Regions from separate parts of the Lysinibacillus sp. FW301-JW8 genome, predicted to be linked through region 3. Evidence: riboswitches for the same ligand, from Rfam matches in the RefSeq annotation. Region 3 holds a riboswitch; each other region holds the start of a gene.
The links. Region 3 has a riboswitch for thiamine pyrophosphate ahead of thiW (energy coupling factor transporter S component ThiW). Riboswitches for the same ligand answer to the same signal wherever they lie in the genome.
Positions count from the first base shown of each region.

Region 1: another riboswitch for thiamine pyrophosphate. It lies ahead of thiC (phosphomethylpyrimidine synthase ThiC); the one in region 3 lies ahead of thiW (energy coupling factor transporter S component ThiW).
Region 2: another riboswitch for thiamine pyrophosphate. It lies ahead of thiT (energy-coupled thiamine transporter ThiT); the one in region 3 lies ahead of thiW (energy coupling factor transporter S component ThiW).

Region 1 is NZ_JBYTBB010000023.1:45,368-48,550, forward strand. It holds gene AC3WOM_RS11440 (methyl-accepting chemotaxis protein) at 1-1,365, shown strand, start outside; TPP riboswitch at 1,431-1,545, shown strand; gene thiC (phosphomethylpyrimidine synthase ThiC) at 1,685-3,183, shown strand, end outside.
Region 2 is NZ_JBYTBB010000011.1:44,933-48,115, forward strand. It holds gene AC3WOM_RS06715 (helix-turn-helix domain-containing protein) at 1-308, opposite strand, end outside; gene AC3WOM_RS06720 (small protein YxzF) at 441-566, opposite strand; gene AC3WOM_RS06725 (magnetosome magnetite crystal formation protein family) at 1,092-1,424, opposite strand; TPP riboswitch at 1,549-1,656, shown strand; gene thiT (energy-coupled thiamine transporter ThiT) at 1,775-2,335, shown strand; gene map (type I methionyl aminopeptidase) at 2,520-3,183, shown strand, end outside.
Region 3 is NZ_JBYTBB010000033.1:40,685-43,867, reverse strand. It holds gene AC3WOM_RS14375 (LuxE/PaaK family acyltransferase) at 1-196, opposite strand, end outside; gene AC3WOM_RS14370 (MFS transporter) at 597-1,793, shown strand; TPP riboswitch at 1,869-1,976, shown strand; gene thiW (energy coupling factor transporter S component ThiW) at 2,091-2,579, shown strand; gene AC3WOM_RS14360 (VWA domain-containing protein) at 2,744-3,183, opposite strand, start outside.

The DNA of each region.
Region 1 (3,183 bases), on a different contig from region 3:
GTTCCATATGAAAGTGTTGTAAAAACAATCTCCAATAATGAGGATGGCTTTAGTGAGTTTGTTTCTGTAGAGGGGTGGGGAGATTTTATTTCTGCTTATGCACCTGTTAGAGCAGAAAATGGTGAAATTGTTGCATATGTTGGACTAGATATTGAGAGCTCCATTATTTATGGCATTCAAAAATCTGCTGTAACAAAGTACTTGCCTATACTTTTAGGCATTGTCATTTTATTGAGTGTCGTTATGATGACGACATTGTATTTGTATATGCGAAAATCACTGAAGCCAATATTTATCATGAAACGAGCAACAATAGCCTTTACAGATGGAAATATGGCAGAAGCTCAACATATATTGGATGAAATAAGCTTTGAATCAAATGATGATATTTCTGATTTTAGCAGCAAATTTAAAGAGATGATGCAATCCATGCATCAAATTATATTTAACCTTTCGGGGATTGGCACAGATATTTCTAAGGCCACTGATAGTTTACAGGAGGTAGGGAATAATGTGCAGCACTCAAGTAACAGGCTGATTGAAAGTGCAGGGGGAATAGAGGAGAGTGTGGATCGACAAAGAGACCTAGCGACACATTCCTTTAAAACAATTGAAGAGATGACGGCAGGAATTATGCAGATATCAGCCTCTGTTTCTTCCGTTATGAAAAGCTCCTCCAATACAGCGAATCTTGTGAAACAAAGTCAATCGGAAGCGACAATGATTACGGATCGTATGAATGGCGTGGCAGATTTGGTGACGCATACGGCAAATAATGTGAATATTCTTGGTGAAAGATATAGCACAATCGAAGAAATGATAGGTGTTATTCAAAGTATTGCCGATCAAACAAATTTATTGGCGTTAAACGCGGCGATTGAGGCAGCGAGAGCAGGTGAACATGGTAAAGGCTTCGCTATTGTCGCGGAAGAGGTGAAAAAACTGGCGGAAATGACAAAGCTGTCGGCAGAAGATATTCGTCAGCATATATATGAATTTAAAATAGTGACAGAGACGGTGTTAAAAGAAATGGACCATAGTACTGTTGAAGTTAAAGAGGGAGCTCATTTAGTGATGGCTATTAGTGATGAGCTAGATCATTTGTTTGAAGCAGTAAAAGTAGTTGAGGAAGATGTTCAAAATGTTTTTGAGGTTACAAACACAATGTCCAAAAACACGAACGTCGTTTTATCGGCATTAGAGCAAACTAATGAGGCATCCGAGGCTGTTTTGTTGGAAACAAAAGAAGTAGCCGATGCATCTAAGTTGCAAGAATTATCATTGGGTCAACTAAGTAGAACGATTCATGAATTAACGGAGCAGGTAAAGCGTTTAGAGTTTATGAAGCAAAAATATAAACTCTAAAGTAAAAAATAGTAATGAAGCTTCCATCTCTTAGCAATATCTGTTACACTAGCATCAAACTTAATAGCATTAACTAGGGGAGTCTGATGAGTCAGGCTGAGAGGGAAACGCATAGAGGTTTCTTGACCCTTTGGACCTGATCTGGCTCATACCAGCGTGGGAAAGTTAAGAAATTATTGCGAGCTCTTTACAATGCGATAATTATACCTTTTACAATCATAGCCGGATCCAAAATTTTTTGGATTCGGTTTTTTTATTTTTATTGGGTGAGCTAGATTCGGTCCTTGTATGAATTTTCTATAAGGGAGAGAAGCGGGTCATGACAACAATTAGCGAAAAGAACATTACCATTATGTCAAGCTTTGATGGTAGCAAAAAGGTTTATGTAGAGGGATCAAGATCAGATATTTTAGTGCCGATGCGTGAAATTGCATTAAGTCCAACGACAGGAAGCTTTGGAGAAGAGGAAAATGCACCAGTCCATGTGTATGATACGAGTGGTCCATATACTGACCCTGCCTATAAGGTAGATATTACGAAGGGCTTGCCAGCGTTGCGAAGTGAATGGATTAGAGAACGAGGGGACGTAGAGGAGTATGTGGGGCGTACTATTAAACCAGAGGATAATGGTTTCCGCAAAGCGGATGATCCGCGTATAAAGGAAAATACCTTTCCGGATTTATCAAGAAATCCTCTGCGAGCTAAAAAAGGTAAAAATGTAACACAGCTTCATTATGCACGAAAGGGAGTTATTACACCTGAAATGGAGTTTGTAGCTATTCGCGAAAATATGGATCCTGAATATGTTCGCTCGGAGATTGCGGCGGGGCGTGCCATTATGCCTTCTAATATTAATCATCCTGAGGCAGAGCCAATGATTATAGGACGTAATTTTCATGTGAAAATTAATGCCAATATTGGGAATTCAGCAGTGTCATCATCTATTGCAGAAGAGGTAGAGAAAATGACATGGGCAACACGCTGGGGCGCTGATAATATTATGGATTTATCGACTGGTAAGCACATTCATACGACACGTGAATGGATTATCCGAAATGCTGCGGTGCCGGTTGGAACAGTGCCAATTTATCAAGCGCTTGAAAAGGTAAATGGTATAGCTGAGGATTTAACGTGGGAGGTGTATCGAGATACGTTAATCGAGCAAGCAGAGCAAGGGGTTGATTACTTCACGATTCATGCGGGTGTACTATTACGTTATGTACCGCTAACGGTAAATCGTGTGACAGGTATTGTGTCACGGGGAGGTTCAATTATGGCCCAGTGGTGCTTATATCATCATCAAGAAAACTTTTTATATACACATTTTGAAGAAATCTGTGAAATCATGAAAACATATGATGTTGCCTTCTCGTTAGGGGATGGTTTACGTCCCGGATCAATTGCAGATGCCAATGACGAGGCACAGTTTGCAGAGCTTGAAACGTTAGGTGAATTAACACAGATTGCCTGGAAGCATGATGTACAGGTGATGGTGGAGGGACCGGGGCACGTGCCAATGCATTTAATTAAAGAAAATATGGACAAGCAGTTAGAGGTGTGTAAGGAGGCTCCTTTCTATACTTTAGGACCACTGACAACAGATATTGCACCAGGCTATGACCATATTACATCAGCTATTGGTGCTGCAATGATTGGATGGTTTGGTACGGCAATGCTATGCTATGTGACACCAAAAGAGCATCTGGGCTTACCAAATCGAGAGGATGTTCGTGTAGGGGTGATTACGTATAAAATTGCTGCACACGCTGCTGATTTAGCGAAGGGGCATCCAGGAGCACAACAGCGAGATGATGCGCT
Region 2 (3,183 bases), on a different contig from region 3:
GTAACATCATTGCTAGAGTGAAATCTAAATGCTTGTTTTTGAGAGAATACCTTTCCAGTCATCCCTTCATTTGAGGCAAGGTGAATCTTTTTTAAATAAGCCAGGTTATAACCAATGGCATGCTTGGCAACTAGACGATTAGTTTCTGTATTTAACATAAACAATACCCCTGCATCAGCACCGTCTATCACATGAAGTACCTCATTCATTAATTTTTCTAATACTTGGTTAATATCGAGTGTTGAAGTAAGAACCTGTGCTGCCTTAACCAAGCTCATTAATTGTTTTTCACTATTTATTTTTAACAACCCCTCATCTGTAGTGCTAAACCCTATTTTAATATAAATCTGCTATGCCAAGTACAAATTAGAAAAAAGTTATAGAGTCAAAAAAAAGAATCTGCTGGGAAAAAGATGAGCAGATTCTTTATTTGGGATGTATTATTTCTTATAGCTGTTTTTTGGAGAAGAGGGGGCTCCTTTTTTCGCAGCAATTACTTTTTTGACAATTGGTATAACGATAGGTGCTAATTTTACGGCGGTTTTGACAACTTTAGATACTTTCATAAAAAAACAGCTCCTTTTACTAAAAGTTCTACCTGTTTATCTTCATTCAGCAGAAGACTCCCACCTCTATAGGGTGAGATGAATGCGGTTTTGGTTTCTTTTCAGTGGGTGTCCAAACACCTACTGAAATAGAGGAACTCAGTCTAAGAACGCCACGTCCTGTGGCAATTTATCTGTGCGAAAGCGAAGCGACAGCAACACACAACTGAGTGACCAACATCATGTTGCTGCAACTGCGTTAGCACTACGCTTTCGCACAAAAAACATCATGTTGCTGCAACTGCGTTAGCACTACGCTTTCGCACAAAAAACATCATGTTGCTGCCGCTGCGTTAGCACTACGCTTTCGCACAAAAAACATCATGTTGCTGCCGCTGCGTTACACTACGCTTTCGCACAAAAAACATCTGTTGGCCCAAAGCCTCCAGCGGATGTCACGGATTTTCAAAAGAATGAATTGTGCCTGCACAATTCAAAATCCGGACGCAATTACGCCAAGGCGAAATTGATATTAGAAATGAAACATTAACGAATAACGCGAACAGCTTGCACTATATTCCAAATAACAATCCCTAGTGAGACAAGTAAGTAAATGGCAAATGATGCAAACCAAACGATCATAAACGTATTGCTACCTGATTGTGGATCAAAGGTGTTAAACGATATGGTTGAGAAGACAAAGACAGCAAAGAAGATGATACCAAATACAAACGGGATTAAATGCGATATAAGTGCTCGAATAGAGTGTCTTTTTACGTCGCTATCTTTAGAAACAAAGTAAACAATTAATGGCACAATAAAGGGTGCAAAAAAAACGCTGAGATAACTAAAGGCAGATAAAATTTTTTGGTTCTCCATAGTTGTACCTCCTTTTTTAATATTTACGCATGAAAAACAGCAAAGTTTCAAAAAAAATTGTGAAAGAGAGTTGTAATCATATCCATGTTTGCGTACAATGAGGTTGTTCAAATAAAAAAGATGTAACGACCACAAGGGGAGCTGATGATGTCAGCTGAGACTGGGCACGTAATGCCTTAACTCTTTGAACCTGTAAGTTAACACTTGCGTAGGGATGTGGATAGAAACCGACACTTGTACGATGTGAGGCTCTGTCCTGGCATTGTTTTTTTTTGCCAGATAGAGTCAAAAAGTAATTTGATTTCTATTCCTGCTCTTGTATCCTACATCGGAACAAAGGAGAGAATAATATGGACAAAAAAAGACTTTTAATGCTTGTGGAGATCGCGATATTCGCAGCGATTGGCCTTGTGCTTGATCAGATTTCCTTTAAAGTATGGGCACAAGGCGGCTCTGTTAGTCTAGTGATGGTACCAATAATTTTAATAGCCTTTCGCTGGGGTCTTTTACCTGGTCTGACAACGGGCTTACTTATTGGTGTTATGCAAACAATGTTTGGTGCTACAGTTGTGCATTGGTTACAAGGCTTACTCGATTATGGCGTTGCCTTCACAATAGTAGGCTTGGCTGCAATCGTACGTCAACCAGTTCTTGAGGCTGCAAACAATCTAAACAAAACGAAAATGGCGGTATATATTATTGTTGGAACTGTATTAGCAGGATTTTTACGCTATGCAGCACATACCATTGCTGGCGCTGTATTTTTCTCGGAGTATGCTGGCGATCAAAATGCATGGATTTATTCAATTATTTATAATGGAACATATATGCTACCAGCAACAGTTTTAACTGCCATTGTTGGTGTTCTGTTATTTACAGCAGCACCACAATTAATGCAGCGAAAATCATAAATAATCTACCCTTCACAGTAGTGGAGGGTTTTTGTATCGTATTTAACTACTCGCTGTGAAATATTGCTACATTTTAGCACTTTGCAATTTATGAGGGCATACAATATTTAAAGCGTTTAACGTTTTATGTCAAACAAGTTATGTTATATTAAAGAGTAGATATTAGATGAAAGGGACGTTAAAAATGATTGTAAAAACGCAAGAAGAGATTGAAGCCTTTAAAAAAATCGGTCGTATTTGTGCTGAAATTCGTGAGGCAATGAAGGCTGCGACAAAACCTGGTGTAACAACACTTGAACTCGATGAAATTGCTGGCCGTATGTTTGCTGAGGCAGGAGCAATTTCTGGACCTAAAGGAGAATATGACTTCCCAGGATACACATGTATTAGTGTCAACGAGGAGGTAGCACATGGTATTCCAGGAAAACGCGTGATTAAAGAAGGAGACATCGTCAACATCGATGTATCTGGTTCATTAAATGGCTACTTTGCAGATACAGGCATTTCATTTGTAGTGGGAGAAGGCTACGAAGATAAAGAAAAGCTCTGTCGTGTGGCAAAAAGTGCCTTTGATCGTGCCATGACAAAAGTAAAGGCTGGATCAAAATTAAATCAAATTGGTAAAGCTGTTGAGCGTGAAGCATATGCTAATGATTTAACAGTCATTATGAACCTAACAGGTCATGGCTTAGGGCTTTCCTTACATGATGAGCCAAATCATATTTTAAACTATTATGATGCATGGGATTCTACAATCATGAAAGAGGGCATGGTACTTGCGGTTGAGCCTTTTATCTCAGCAAAAGCAGAGCATATTGTTGAAGCTGGTGATGGCTGGACATTCGTTA
Region 3 (3,183 bases):
TATCCTCGCATAGCATTCGATAAAAGCTATTGTTTTCATAATGATGTTTAAAATTTTGGGAGATTAAATAACCCTTTAATTCATTGACTTTTTCTTCATCCCATTGAAATAGCTGTTGAGTTGACCCAATGACTGCTGTTACTGGATTAATACCTAATTCTTTTAAATTTTCCATTGCTGCTTGAATAGTTACCATTACATTTCCTCTCCTTTTTAATATCAATTTCTCTCGGGTTTTCAGCTCATGACCTCTTCATGTAGATCAGTAATTAGCCGTTATTACAGGAATTATTAGGGGAATATCAACCATATATAAGGCACTAATTATTACAATTTTTGTCATACAGTTGACATAAAAAGATTAACATAAGAACAAATGATGTAACCCCTAATTCACTACAAGAAAAAAAGTAAATTCCACAAAAAAACTTGTGGAATTTACTAATTGAATACTTAATTATTATTGCAAAATATTTATCATTTATTAGTTTAAGAATAAACCATTGGTCCACTATTTAGTGTAATCCTAACTATTAGCAAACCATTTTTCTTTGTGATAGACTGTACTATATTTGATTAGAAAAGGGGGGTATTCGATGACCCAGCAGAAGTCTAATAAGGCGGCTTTGTATATTTTAATGTTTAATATGTTTATCGCAATGGGGAGTATTGGAATTATTATTCCTGTCATGCCAGAGTATTTAAGAATATTTGGTGCTGCAGGACAAGTTTTAGGCATGCTTATTGCAACGTTCGCCTTAGCTCAATTCGTTTTTTCTCCAATTGCTGGGAATCTTTCGGATCAGTATGGTCGAAAAAATCTTATAATTTTCGGGCTTATACTAACAGGACTTGCACAAATAGGTTTTGGGCTCTCTACAGAAGTTTGGATGCTCTTCTTGGCACGCTTTTTAGGTGGCCTTGGATCAGCCTTTGTTGCACCTCCTATTATGGCATTTGTGGCAGATGTTACAACATATGAAGAACGAGGCAAAGGGATGGGGATGCTTGGTGCTGCCATGTCTCTTGGCTTTATGATTGGACCGGGTATTGGTGGATTCTTATCGCAAGTCAGCTTACATTTTCCATTCTATACGGCTGGAGCTGCGGCTATTTTGGCTGCTATTTTATCGTTCTTTTTATTACCATCTACCAAACCAAATGCAGCACAAAAAATGCATAAGCAAGACAATCTCGCAAAACAAATGGTACGTTCAGTACATATGCCTTACTTTGTTATGCTTATTATTATGATGGTATTCTCGTTCGGAATTGCTAATTTCCAAACGACTTTATCATTATTTGTTACAGATAAGTTTCATTATACACCCGGAGATATTGCTATTATTTTAGTAGTGGGTGGTGCTTTTGGTGTAGTTGTACAAATGTTTGTCATTACCCCACTCTTTAATCGCTACGGTGAAATGAAGGTCGTATTGGTCAATTTATTTATTGCAGCTGTATCTATTTACTTAATATTATTCGTTTCTGGATTTGCCCTTATTTTAGTTGTTGCAACAATCTTCTCTACAGCTACAACATTAATTCGTCCTGCTGTCAACACACTGATCTCCAAGCTTGCTGAAAATGAGCAAGGATTTGCAGCAGGTTTAAATAATGCTTATATGAGCCTTGGGAATATGATTGGTCCAGCATTGGCAGGTATTTTATTCGATTGGAATATGAATAGCCCTTATATATTTGGTGCTATTATTTTGATGGCTTGCTTCTTCCTTGCCCTTATTTGGACAATGAAAAAAGCACCACATCTTATGCAGCCCGATTCTAAATAGTCTGAAAAATCATTGACTATTATTAGCAGTATGTTACATTTATCTTGTTACGATGTTATACACAAATTAAATAATTTTTACCACTAGGGGAGTCTTTAAAAGGCTGAGACATATATTGTCATATATGGACCCTTTGAACCTGATCTAGTTCATACTAGCGTAGGGAAGTGGCGACATCTTGCTTTTTAATATGTAAATGCAAGGCCGCTTCCTATTGTTTTCAGGAAGCGGTCTTTTTGTGTTTAACCAGTTTAGCAGCGATAACCATTCATTTAATATTTCAAGGGAGTGTTACTTATGTCAATTCGAAAATTAACAATCATGGCCTTATTAGTGGCAATTGCTGTAGCAGGTTCTACCTTCGTTTCAATTCCAACAGGGATTGCGCGAGCTTATCCAATACAGCATGCCATAAATGTCATTGGTGCCATTCTACTCGGTCCAGTACCAACCATCATCATTGCCCTTGTCACGGCAATAATTCGTATTCTAACAGGGACAGGCTCCCTATTAGCCATTCCTGGAAGTGTCATTGGCGCATTTTGTGCAGCATTAGCTTATAAATACAGTGGCAAACCTTGGCTAACAGGTGTCGGTGAAATAGTAGGAACTGGGATCATCGCATCCCTCATAGCAGTACCATATGCATATATCTTAATGGGAACATCTGTCGCAGCAATGTTTTTCATGCCTGCTTTTTTGAGCTCTAGTATTATTGGTGCTATTTTAGGTGTGGCCGTTGCTAGTAGTCTACGAAATACTGTACTTATTAAAAATTTCCATTAAATGAACAGGGATTCCTTCCACTCTATTTTGAGCGGAAATCTCCTTTTTGGGATTTCTTCCCCCTAATTTATGAGATGAACCTCCCCTTTTCAAAGAACCACCCAATCATATACAAAAAAACAGTGCAAAATAATCAATCATTTTGCACTGTCATTTAATCCAATTTATCGTTTTTTCATGCCCTTTAATAACTGAGCAACATTCGTATCCTCTGCCTGTATGGTTTTATTCTCTACAAGCGACTCTTTCTTCTTCGACTTAGCAAAGATGCCCCAGCCAAAGCGGCGAATCGTAATATCGATGAAGAAGAATAACATACCTGCTAATATAAGCCACGTTGCTATATTTTGCCGGTCTGCCCCTTTCTTCGTAAATTCACGAAATACCTCCTTCGGTTCTTTCAAAACAGAGCCACCCGTTTGCTTTGTCAGTTCTTCCACCAGCTTATCATTTACTGGTTGTAACTCATATTCAGCACTATAAGGTACACTTATCCCTGCCTGATAAATAGCTTGATCTTCATCAGCAATACGGAAGAAAATGAGTCCTGGCTCTGCTTGCACAACTGCCCGAACCTGTGAGGCTGAAATGGCCTCAAGCTGTG